Regions from separate parts of the Providencia zhijiangensis genome, predicted to be linked through region 3. Evidence: predicted binding sites of a transcription regulator. Region 3 holds the regulator's gene; each other region holds the start of a gene.

Region 1 (3,218 bases), 1.0 Mb from region 3:
CAGCTCGGGATGCTGCACATACAGCATAATTGGCCAAGGCAGGATAGCGATGAGAGAGACTAAGCCTGCGAATAGCGCGGGTAACCAAAACTGTTTAGACTGGCACTGAGCGAGAAACACAGGTGCCAAAAATAGGCTGATCCACAGAACGCCAGGAATAAATACGCCTTTAGATAAGGTGGTGATAATGGTTCCAAGGCAGAGCCAGAAGGCGGACGTAGCAATTTTCTGTTGCTGAATTAACCCTAATAAGCCATATAAGCCGATGGTAGCCCCTGTAATTAACGAAACATCCGTGAACATTTCATGGGTGTGTCGCAATATTCCCGGCGCACAAACGTACAGTGCAAAGGCTGTCCAAATACGGGCATCAGAAAAACTGTCAGATTTAAAAAAGCGGCGAGCTAATAAAACAAAAAAATAAAAATTAATAATAGAGAAAAATAAACTGGCGCTGCGTGCGGCATCGTATAGCGGCATCACTCCAGATAATAAATGAGAGAAAATCGTCGCCGTCCAATAATAGAATGGCGGTTTTTCCATAAAAGGCTCGCCCGCATTGGTCGGTACCAGCCAATTTCCAGTTTCATACATGGTTTGAATAATACCGAAACTGTAGTTTTCATCTTGCTTCCATGGGCTATGCCCATAAATCCCGGGAAGGAGATAAATCAGTAAAAATACAGCAAAAAGTATTAAGGCACTTTTTGGCATTGTTTTAATTGAGGCTGTAATGGTTGACATAATATTTATAGCGAGTGTTAAGTATTATTAAAAAATATATTTATAAAAATAATCACCAGAGAAATGAGTTATTTAATTAGTATTAGAGAATAAATACTTTCATAAACAGATTATTTATTAAAAACTCAATATTAGTGGGGATTTTAGCAACACTCTTCCGCATGTATTTAAACAAAGGGTATATAGAACGAAATATGACTGACTTTTATGGAGGATTGTAAAAATACGGCGTAGTTTTTATGGTTTTTGGCTAAAAAGCAGCCAATCATAAAACACTTGATCAATTCCCCCCTTTCGAACGATAATTACGCTCTTCACAATTCGCCTCGCTTTGTTCTGAAAGCCAAACGTTTGCGCACTGTTCCTAGAGAGTCATTCTGTTTACCAGTTATCTCGGTTCAGTAAATATTTTTTCAAAAAGGTAATCGTTTACGTGAGTTTCAGTTTGAGGCGATATTCGCTAAGTCACCAAGCAAAAAATGAATAAATGCTTATGAAAAGCTTAGCAAAAATAGTGATATAGAATTTTCTAAAATTAATAGCAGAGGTATACCATGGCAGGCCAACAGGCTTCATCCAATTGCAAATTGGATTCATATTTTAAGATCACAGCGCGTGGCTCATCAGTGCGTCGCGAAATCATTGCGGGATTAACGACATTCTTAGCGATGGTTTATTCTGTCATCGTCGTGCCGGGTATGTTAGGACAAGCAGGCTTCCCCCCTACTGCAGTATTTATCGCAACCTGTTTAGTCGCGGGTTTCGGTTCTTTATTAATGGGGTTATGGGCGAATCTGCCAATGGCAATTGGCTGTGCAATCTCATTAACGGCGTTTACCGCCTTTAGCTTAGTGTTAGGGCAACACATTAGTATTCCAGTTGCGCTGGGTGCCGTGTTCTTAATGGGGTGTTTATTCACCATTATTTCTGTGACAGGTATTCGTAGTTGGATTTTACGTAACATGCCAATGGGCGTGGCTCACGGTACGGGTATTGGCATCGGCCTGTTTTTACTCTTGATTGCAGCAACGGGCGTTGGCTTAGTGGTTAAAAACCCAAATGCAGGCTTACCCGTTGCGCTGGGTGAATTTACTTCATTCCCTGTTTTAATGTCTCTGATTGGTTTAGCTGTAATTTTCGGTTTAGAAAAACGCCGTGTACCGGGCGGAGTGTTATTAGTCATTATCGCGATTTCGATTATTGGTTTGATTTTCGACCCTGCCGTTAAATACCAAGGTTTCTTTAAACTGCCTTCATTCGGTGAAGATGGTTTAGCGCTGATGTTCAGCATGGATATCATGGGTGCACTTCAAGCTGCGGTTCTGCCAAGCGTTCTGGCATTAGTAATGACGGCAGTTTTTGATGCAACGGGAACTATCCGCGCGGTTGCGGGTCAAGCGAACTTACTGGATAAAGACGGTCAGATTATCGATGGTGGAAAAGCGTTAACCGCTGACTCTGTCAGCAGCATTTTTGCTGGGGCGATCGGCGCATCACCAGCCGCGGTATATATCGAATCTGCAGCAGGAACCGCAGCAGGCGGTCGTACAGGTTTAACCGCTGTAGTTGTTGGTGTTTTATTCTTATTTATCTTGTTCTTATCGCCATTGTCTTATCTGGTACCTGCCTATGCAACGGCGCCAGCACTGATGTATGTGGGTCTGTTGATGTTGAGCAATGTCTCGAAATTAGATTTCGATGATTTTGTGGATTCGATGTCAGGTTTACTGTGCGCGGTATTCATCGTATTAACCTGTAATATCGTCACCGGTATCATGCTAGGTTTCGCTTCACTGGTTATCGGGCGTATCTGTGCGGGTGAATGGCGTAAACTGAATATTGGTAGCGTGGTTATCGCGGTTCTATTGGTAGCGTTTTATGCTGCCGACCTCGCTATCTAAAGGTAATTCTAATGATAGGGCGGCACCTGTTGTCGCCCTTTAACGGATTGTTGCGATTCGTTCTAAACTCCAAATTATTTTCCCGTCAGATAGCCTGTTAAGGATAGAATAGTGCTAAGGCGGTATATGAAGTGAAAATGCCTATTTTCAACCAGTGGCTGCCTTGACTGAAAATCTCATGGTCTGGACGGTGCTATCTCTTACTATGCGGCGGCAGGCAAATTTTGGGTTCTCCCGTTATACTTTAAGCTGCGATATTTAGGGTATGCATTAGTTAATAAGTAAGGGCAACATGGAAATTTTCTTTACTATTCTGATTTTGATCTTGGCTGTCTCTGTTTCTGGTGTGGTGACGAAAGTCATTCCCATCCGTATTCCCCTTCCTCTTATTCAAATTGCTATCGGTGCATTATTAGCGTGGCCTCAATTTGGGTTACATGTCTCTTTTGACCCCGAACTCTTTATGGTTCTGTTGATTCCACCGTTGTTATTCGTCGATGGTTGGAAAACCCCTACCCGTGAATTTTTCCAGAATGGACGAGAAATTTTCATTCTGGTATTAGTGCTAGTGTT
Region 2 (3,218 bases), 950 kb from region 3:
CATTTCGGCGTTGTCACGTTGAACAGAAGCAAAATCAAGATCCGCCGCAGATTGACCGGATGTCATGGATGATGCTGCCCCGCCCCCTAGACCGATATTCATCGAAGGGCCACCGAGAACGATTAGCTTAGCGCCAACAGTAATTTCGCCTTTTTGAACGTGATCTGCACGGATGTTACCAATACCGCCTGCTAACATAATTGGCTTATGGTAACCGCGTAATTCTTCACCATTATGGCTATTAACTTTCTCTTCATAGGTACGGAAATAACCTAATAAAGCGGGACGCCCAAATTCGTTGTTAAATGCCGCACCGCCTAAAGGACCTTCCGTCATAATATCGAGTGCGGTCACAATACGCTCTGGCTTGCCAAAATCTTCTTCCCAAGGTTGCTCAAAACCCGGAATACGTAAGTTGGAAACGGAGAAGCCGACTAAACCTGCTTTTGGTTTTGCACCGCGACCTGTCGCGCCTTCATCACGAATTTCACCGCCAGAACCAGTTGCAGCTCCCGGCCATGGAGAAATTGCCGTTGGGTGGTTGTGGGTTTCCACTTTCATCAAAATATGTGCATCTTCTTGATGGTAACGATAAGTACGTCCATCTGGCTCAGGGAAGAAACGACCCACTGAAGAGCCTTCCATTACTGCCGCATTATCTTTATAGGCAGACAGAACGTGATCTGGCGTTTTTTCGAAAGTATTTTTGATCATTTTAAACAGGGATTTTGGCTGTGTTTCCCCATCAATAATCCAATCCGCATTGAAAATTTTATGGCGGCAATGCTCTGAGTTTGCTTGCGCAAACATATACAGCTCAACATCCGTTGGGTTACGTTTTAACCCTGTGAATGCCTCTAATAGATAATCAATTTCATCGTCAGCTAACGCTAAGCCCATCTCTTTGTTAGCAGTATCGAGTGCTTGGCGTCCGCCTGCGATAATATCAATCACTTTCATTGGGGCAGGCTGCTGCTGAACAAATAGCGCTTCGGCTTGTTCAAAAGAGGCAAAAACCGTTTCCATCATGCGGTCATGTAACAGACTGATGACCAGATCCCACTGCTCGCTTGTCAGTGAGTCGGCTTGAATATAATAGGCAACGCCGCGTTCAATACGTTTAACCTGTGTTAAGCCACAGTTATGCGCGATATCCGTTGCTTTAGAAGACCAAGGAGAGATAGTTCCTGGGCGTGGGGTGACTAAAATCAGTTTTCCAAATGGCTCATGCTCTGCCAGAGAAGGACCATATTTTAACAAACTACTCAGTTTACCTTGCTCACTGCCACTTAATGGGGCTGATAGCTCAGCAAAATGCATATATTCAGCATAGATATCCGTTACAGGGAGCTGTTTTTCAGCAAACAGCGCCAAAAGGCGGGTAATACGAAATGCTGATAGTGCCGGTGAGCCACGCAAAATTTCCATAGTCTTAAATTCTCTCTTTTAAACGCCAGCCCTGAACATGAAAGCAGGGAAACCGGAGTCCATTATAGAGCAATGTTCATCAATACGAAACCGTTTGCGTGACTAAAAATAGAGCGATTAGTTAAATATTAATATGTGCTAAATACGATAATATTAGTTGCACCGACCATCACTGTTAGAGCAAAATACGAAACCACTGGATTTATAACCATGATTAAACAGTTTTTATTAAGCGCACAACACCAGTTCTTGCACGAGAAATAATTATTTGAATAACCTAAAAGTTAACTATTTTATTATCGTGGTCATCGCCTTACTTGCCACCATGATCATTGGTTCTAATGTCCGATGGTCGAATACGCAAAATACCCAAATAGACAAAATTATCTCTCAGGGTGAGTTACGTATCAGCGCAGTAAGTTCACCACTTATTTATATTGATGAGCAACATCAGCTACGTGGCTTCGACTACGAACTGGCTCAAGGCTTTGCTACGTACCTAGGAATTAAACTCAAAATTATTATTCGTCCAACTATCGAGCAAATTTTTGAAGATCTCGATAACGACGATGCCGACATCGCTGTGGCAGGGCTGCTGTATAATAAAGACCGTTTGGATACTATGAAAACGGGTCCTAGCTATTTGAATGTGACTCAGCAATTGGTTTACCGTAAAGGCACCACGCGCCCAAAAACCTTTAATGACTTGAAAGGGAAATTAGTGGTTATCGCGGGGAGTACCCATGCAAGCACACTAAAAGCGCTTTCAACGCAATACCCTAATCTTAAGTGGGAAGAAAGCAGCGACTATACACCGAGCCAGTTATTAGAAATGGTGGCCGAAGGTGAGATTGACTACACCCTTGAAGACTCTATTGCCGTCTCTTTGCAGCAACGAATTCACCCGAAAGTCGCTGTCGCATTTGACTTACGTGATGAACATGCCATCACATGGTATATGAGCCGCAAACATGACTATAGCCTAGATGCCGCCCTGCTCGACTTTTTTAATATCAGTAATCAAAATGACTCACTCGCCCGCTTGACCGAGAAACATTTTAGTCACGTCGAATCCTTTGATTATTTTGATACGATTACATTTATAAGTGCCATTAACAATAAATTACCTGATTATCAGCATTTATTTGAGAAGTATGCGGATACTGTCGAGACCGTCGATTGGAAATTATTAGCAGCTATCGCTTGGCAAGAGTCCCACTGGAATCCCCTTGCAACCTCCCCTACTGGTGTTCGTGGGATCATGATGCTTACCAAACCAACTGCGGCAACGATGGGAATTGAAGATAGATTAGACCCAGAAGGAAGCATCAAAGGTGGGGCTGCATATTTGTCGTACATCATGAAACGCTTACCCGACTCTATCGCTGAAGATGACCGTATTTGGTTTACCCTTGCAGCCTATAATATGGGCTATGGGCATATGCTGGATGTGCGTAAATTAACGCAAAAGCTGGGTGGCAATCCTGACCGTTGGCTTGATGTTAAAGCGAATTTGCCCCTGTTAACACAACCAAAATATTATTCTCAGCTCACGTATGGCTATGCCCGAGGACACGAGGCTTATCGTTATGTGGAAAATATTCGCCGCTATCATCAAAGCTTAGTGGGTTATTTGCAGAGTCAGGAGAAAAAACAGAAAACCTTAGAGATTGCGAAGAAATCTCACGTTTATGTCGTGGTACCCAATGAGAATACTCAGCTCTCATCTTATGTGATGCCTGATATGGTGCCAGCAAAATTGGAGGTCGCGCCAAAAGCGTCAGCGAATT
Region 3 (3,218 bases):
ATGCTAAAGATGCTTTAGAACCTCATATCTCTGCTGAAACCCTAGAATACCACTACGGTAAGCACCACAACACCTATGTTGTTAACCTGAACAACCTGATCAAAGGCACCAAATTTGAAGGTCTGTCTTTAGAAGAAATCATCAAAACTTCTGAAGCTGGCGTATTCAATAACGCGGCTCAAGTTTGGAACCACACTTTCTACTGGCACTGCTTGGCTCCAAACGCAGGCGGTGAACCAACAGGTAAAGTTGCAGAAGCTATCAACAAAGCATTCGGTTCATTTGCTCAGTTTAAAGAGCAATTCACTGATGCCGCAGTTAAAAACTTCGGTGCAGGTTGGACTTGGTTAGTGAAGAAAGCAGATGGCAGCCTGGCTATCGTTAACACGTCTAACGCGGCAACACCAATTTCTGGTGACGACAAGCCAGTTTTGACTGTTGATATCTGGGAACACGCTTACTACATCGACTACCGTAACGCACGTCCAAAATACTTAGAAAACTTCTGGGCGCTGGTTAACTGGAAATTTGTTGAAGAAAATCTGGCTTAATTTTAGTTCAGATCTAAAATGACTAAGGGCGAGTATAATACTCGCCCTTAATTATTTCTCATCCTTATTAGATAGGATGGAAATGAAATCAGAAAATGTGCACAGCAAACAAAATAATTACAGCTAAAGAGCCAAGCGCAGCTAGCAATCCATATTTAAAATCTGTATCCATGAGACCCTCTCATATAAAGAAATTGAATTATCAAATAACCATAAAATAAAAAGGTTATTTCAGTATACATGCACAAAAACGTAAAACCAGTGTCTATATCACATGTTATAACATCAATTATTTCTTTCGTTTTTGCGCTAGATCAGACAAAATCGACAACAAATCGCTAAATTATTGCCAGCAAAGGTACTATGCATCAATATGCAGGTAATTATTTAACTAGAATTATTTTAGAGACCAAGTTTTGGTTAGGAGTTTTTTCTTCTCATGGCAACAATTAAAGATGTGGCGAAACGTGCGGGCGTCTCTACCACAACCGTCTCCCATGTTATCAACAAGACGCGTTTTGTCGCTGATGATACAAAAACAGCCGTTTGGGCCGCCATCAAAGAGCTCAATTATTCTCCGAGTGCGGTTGCACGTAGTTTAAAAGTCAACCACACCAAATCAATTGGCCTGTTGGCAACATCAAGTGAAGCCCCCTATTTCGCAGAAGTGATCGAGTCTGTCGAGAATAGTTGCTATGAGAAAGGCTATACTCTAATTTTATGTAACTCTCACAATAACTTAGGTAAGCAAAAAGCGTACTTGCAAATGTTGGCACAAAAACGTGTCGATGGGCTACTTGTGATGTGTTCAGAATACCCTGACACCTTGATTGGTATGTTGGAAGATTACCGAAATATTCCAATGGTCGTCATGGACTGGGGTACCTCTCGCGGAGATTTCACTGACAGTATTATTGATAACTCTTTCCACGGTGGTTATTTAGCAGGTCGTTATCTTATTGACCGTGGTCATCGTGAAATTGGTGTGATCCCTGGCTCCCTTGAAAGAAATACAGGCATTGGGCGTTTAACCGGCTTCCAAAAAGCCATGGAAGAAGCCAAAGTCACGTTGAAAGATGAATGGATTGTTCAAGGGGATTTCGAGCCAGAATCAGGCTATAAAGCGATGATGCAGATCCTCAGTAACAAACACCGCCCAACGGCTGTCTTCTGTGGTGGAGATATCATGGCGATGGGAGCAATCTGTGCAGCTGACGAGATGGGATTACGCGTCCCTCAAGACATTTCCATCATTGGTTATGATAACGTGCGTAATGCGCGCTATTTCACGCCTGCATTAACCACAATCCACCAACCAAAAGAGCGTTTAGGACAAATGGCGTTTGCGATGTTGCTCGATCGTATTGTGAATAAACGCGAAGATGCACAAACGATTGAAGTTCACCCGCGTTTAGTTGAGCGCCGTTCCGTGGCTGATGGTCCATTTATTGATTATCGCCGCTAAGTCTATCTCAGCACATTAGCTCGCAAACCACTCCGCGTTGAGAGTTTCGCTATCACCAAGATAGTCAAGAAGCCATCTCAGCGCTGGAGATGTATCATTCTCAACCCATGTTAAGCAGCAAGGGCTTTCAGGAAACGGCTGCGCTAATTCCAGCTCAACTAACTTACCTTCTGCACACAAAGGTGCTGCACGGTGCTCTGGAACCATCCCCACACACAGACCATTTGCCAAACACGCTAAACCACTTTCCCAGTAAGGCACAACTAAGCGTCGTTGGTTGTCCAGCGCCCAAGTATCTCTTTTCGGTAAGCTTCTTGAGGTATCTTCTAAGCACAAACTTGGATATTCACGCATTTGGTCATCCGTCAGTTTGCCCTGAATTTTCGCTAATGGGTGAGTGGGGCTCGCAACACAACGCCATGACATAAAGCCCATGTCGCGGAAACTATAGCGCTCTCCAATGGGTGAAGCACGGGTCGCTCCAATCGCCACATCCACACGCCCATCCGCTAATGCATCCCAAACCCCATTAAACACTTCAGGGTGGATATACAGTTCGATATCAGGAAAATGACGATAAAAATCCAAAATCAGCTGTTCCGTACGCTGCGGTTTTACGATGCAATCAACGGCAATACTGAACTGCCCACGCCACCCATTGGCGACTTGTTGGCATTGATGTCGAGTATCAATCATTTTTTTGATAACACTTCGACTTTCTTTAATAAAGATAACTCCTGCTTCCGTCAATACCACATCACGGTGACGGCGCTCGAATAGCGGAACCGCCAACCATTCTTCGACTTGCTTTACTGTGTAACTGATCGCTGAAGGGACTCGATGCAACTCATCCGCAGCACCACTAAAGCTTCCCGTTCGAGCAACTGCGTCTATGACTTCAAGTGCATGAGCTGACCACATTTTCTTTCCTTTCAAATTATTTGATAGCAGAGTCCAAATATTACCGTTTCACAACGTAAAAAAATAGCCTATACAATAAGATAACTATTAACATTATTTTAAATACAGATTAAGCAAAACTATGACAAATACTGCGACAAAAAACTCCTCTGGATTTTTGATTTACCTTGCCGGCCTAAGCATGCTGGGGTTTTTAGCCATCGATATGTATCTGCCTGCCTTTGGTTCAATGCAAACAACCTTAAATACGACTGAAGGTGCTATCAGCGCCTCATTAAGTA
Region 4 (3,218 bases), 930 kb from region 3:
AGCGCTGCCAGTAATCGTAATGCATTGATCAGTTTGGAAGGCTCTTTAACCTGGGGAGTGATAAACATCGCACCGAGAAAACGCGCCGCAAGTCCAATACCTAACAAAAGCCCTATCATTTCTGCATCTATTCCCTCACCTTGTAGCCACACGGACCAAAATGGTAAGAAAATACTGTAGGCAAAAAAGTAGGTAAAATAATCAATCGCTAGCCAACGCGTTGATGGAATAACCATCACTCCTCCCTTATTTTCATCTTCCCCTACTATTGAGGGGTTTAAAACGGACAACAAAAAACCCGCTTTTACCAAATGTAGAAGCGGGTTTATCGTGCTAATTCACTGCACGCTATTGGTTAATTACCATTATGCGTAAACTGGGTATTTTTTGCAGATAGCTAATACTTTCTGTTTAACAGCTTCAATGGTTGCTTCGTCATTGAGGTTGTCCAGAATATCACACATCCAGCCAGCTAGCTCGCGTGCATCTGCTTCATTGAAGCCACGACGTGTAATTGCAGGAGAACCGATACGCACACCAGAAGTGACAAACGGGCTCTTCGGATCGTTAGGTACGCTGTTTTTGTTTACTGTAATGTTTGCGCGACCCAGTGCAGCATCAGCGTCTTTACCTGTGATATCTTTGTCAACTAAGTCAACTAAGAACAGGTGGTTTTCAGTACCGCCAGACACCACTTTAAAGCCACGTTTTTGGAAAACTTCTACCATTGCTTTCGCATTTTTTGCAACTTGCTGTTGGTAAGTTTTGAACGCAGGCTCCATCGCTTCTTTCAGTGCTACCGCTTTACCTGCGATAACGTGCATCAGAGGGCCGCCTTGTGAACCTGGGAATACCGCAGAGTTCAAACGCTTATACAGGTCTTCGTCGCCGCCTTTAGCTAAAATCAGACCACCACGTGGGCCCGCTAAAGTTTTGTGTGTTGTTGTCGTAACGACGTGAGCATGTGGAACAGGGTTAGGGTAAACACCCGCCGCCACCAGACCCGCAACGTGTGCCATATCAACGAACAGGTAGGCACCGATGCTGTCAGCGATTTCACGCATTTTAGCCCAATCAACCACACCAGAATATGCGGAGAAGCCGCCGATGATCATTTTTGGTTGATGTTTTTTCGCTTGAGCCGCGATATCGTCGTAATCGATTTTACCGCTTTCATCGATACCGTAAGGAACGATGTTATACAGTTTACCGGAGAAGTTTACTGGAGAACCGTGAGTTAAGTGACCGCCGTGCGCCAGGTTCATACCTAATACAGTGTCACCTGGTTGCAGCAGCGCCATATAGACCGCAGCGTTAGCTTGTGAACCGGAGTGTGGCTGTACGTTTGCGTAGTCAGCACCAAATAACTCTTTCGCGCGGTCGATAGCTAATTGCTCAACCACATCAACGAATTCACAACCACCATAATAACGTTTAGTTGGATAACCTTCCGCATACTTATTGGTCAGCTGAGAGCCTTGAGCCTGCATAACTCGTGGGCTGGTATAGTTTTCAGAAGCAATTAATTCAATGTGTTCTTCTTGACGTTGTACTTCTTTTTCCATTGCTTCCCACAGTTGTGGGTCGTAATCTGCAATATTCATTTCACGCTTTAACATTCGCTTCTCCTGCCTCAGCAATTCAATAAGGTAACAATCAATTCAACTTAATGACTGACAGTGTAAACTCTTTTTCGTCGTTGAGATAGTCCCTAAGAAAAAATATACGCAAACGATTGCATTAATTTTTTTGCTTTCAGATACCTTTAAACAACACAAAATATAATAGCGCACATTTCAATAATACCGAGACGAATATCTAACTTTGCTAGCTACCTCTAATTTTGCGGTGAATTCCCCCACTTTTTGATGCGTTAATTATTTACATTTCCCGCTAAATATTATAAGTTGCATACAAAATACATGTTTATAAATTCATAATATTATGAAAATAATTCAGGAGTACCTGTATGCTTGACCAACAAACTATCGCCACAATTAAATCCACCATCCCTGCCATCGCAGCAACTGGCCCTAAATTAACCGCTCACTTTTATGACAGAATGTTTAAACAACATCCTGAGCTGAAAGATATTTTCAATATGAGAAATCAAACGAATGGCGATCAGCGTGAAGCCCTATTCAACGCTATTTGCGCTTATGCAGTCCATATTGAAACCCCTGAAGCGTTAATTGGCGCAGTGGAGAAAATTGCCCAGAAACATGCCAGTTTAAATATCAAACCTGAGCACTACCCAATTGTTGGGGAAAACCTGCTCGCTGCGATTGATGAGCTGCTTAGCCCAGGCCAAGAAGTGTTAGACGCATGGGGAAGAGCTTATGGCGTGCTGGCGGATATTTTCATTAACCGTGAAAGCACGATTTACCGTGAAAATGCGGTAAAGTCCGGCGGATGGGAAGGTTTACGTGAATTCAAAGTCACTAAAAAACAACCTCAAAGTGCTGTTATCACCAGTTTTGAACTCACTCCGGTAGATGGTAAAGCGGTGGCGGATTATCGTCCAGGGCAATATATTACTGTGTACCTGAATGAAAATAGTTTTGAAAATCAAGAAATTCGCCAGTATTCACTCACTACTGCGCCAAATGGGAAAACCTACCGTATTGCGGTGAAACGTGAAGAGCAAGGCACCGTTTCTGGCTTCTTACATCAAAATCTCAATGAAGGCGATATTGTTCGTTTAGCGCCACCATGCGGTGATTTTTACCTTGATGTCGAACCGAAAACGCCAGTGACTTTAATTTCTGCTGGCGTCGGCTTAACACCAATGCTCAGCATGCTTAACCACCTCACCATGCACCAACATCAAGCACCTGTGAATTGGCTACATGCTGCTGAAAATGGGGATGTACACGCTTTTAATCAAGAAGTTAGCCAGTTGATATCACAACATACCCAAGGTCATTCAGCAGTTTGGTTTAATCAACCAGCGCCACAAGATCAACTGGGTGAAGATTACCAATACCGTGGATTACTGGATTTAACACAAGTTAAAGAGAAAGTGCTTCAGCCAAATATGCAATTCTATTTCTGTGGACCTGTCGGCTTTATGCAACATGTTGGAAAGCAGTTAATTGAAATGGGTATTGCTGCCGATAACATTCATTATGAGTGTTTTGGCCCTCATAAAGTATTACCGTTAAATTAATCGCAGTTATTCATTATAGTGAATTGCTTTTAAAACTTTAGTTATAAAT

The links. Region 3 encodes PurR, which represses purine synthesis genes. Its sites were predicted from a motif close to CANGCAAACGTTTGCNTG; they were not measured.
Region 1: the regulator PurR is predicted to act here: its motif matches at 1,163-1,180, upstream of QS795_RS02340 (NCS2 family permease).
Region 2: the regulator PurR is predicted to act here: its motif matches at 1,512-1,529, upstream of purL (phosphoribosylformylglycinamidine synthase).
Region 4: the regulator PurR is predicted to act here: its motif matches at 1,725-1,742, upstream of glyA (serine hydroxymethyltransferase).

The regions. Positions count from the first base shown of each region.
Region 1 covers NZ_CP135990.1:535,803-539,020, forward strand. Annotated here, with positions in the region: gene QS795_RS02335 (ArnT family glycosyltransferase) at 1-744, opposite strand, end outside; gene QS795_RS02340 (NCS2 family permease) at 1,299-2,645, shown strand; gene QS795_RS02345 (Na+/H+ antiporter) at 2,938-3,218, shown strand, end outside.
Region 2 covers NZ_CP135990.1:2,515,878-2,519,095, forward strand. Annotated here, with positions in the region: gene purL (phosphoribosylformylglycinamidine synthase) at 1-1,428, opposite strand, end outside; gene mltF (membrane-bound lytic murein transglycosylase MltF) at 1,697-3,218, shown strand, end outside.
Region 3 covers NZ_CP135990.1:1,566,237-1,569,454, reverse strand. Annotated here, with positions in the region: gene sodB (superoxide dismutase [Fe]) at 1-551, shown strand, start outside; gene cydH (cytochrome bd-I oxidase subunit CydH) at 640-723, opposite strand; gene purR (HTH-type transcriptional repressor PurR) at 991-2,016, shown strand; gene punR (DNA-binding transcriptional activator PunR) at 2,032-2,937, opposite strand; gene punC (purine nucleoside transporter PunC) at 3,059-3,218, shown strand, end outside.
Region 4 covers NZ_CP135990.1:2,493,159-2,496,376, forward strand. Annotated here, with positions in the region: gene QS795_RS11515 (3-phenylpropionate MFS transporter) at 1-236, opposite strand, end outside; gene glyA (serine hydroxymethyltransferase) at 366-1,619, opposite strand; gene hmpA (NO-inducible flavohemoprotein) at 1,970-3,169, shown strand.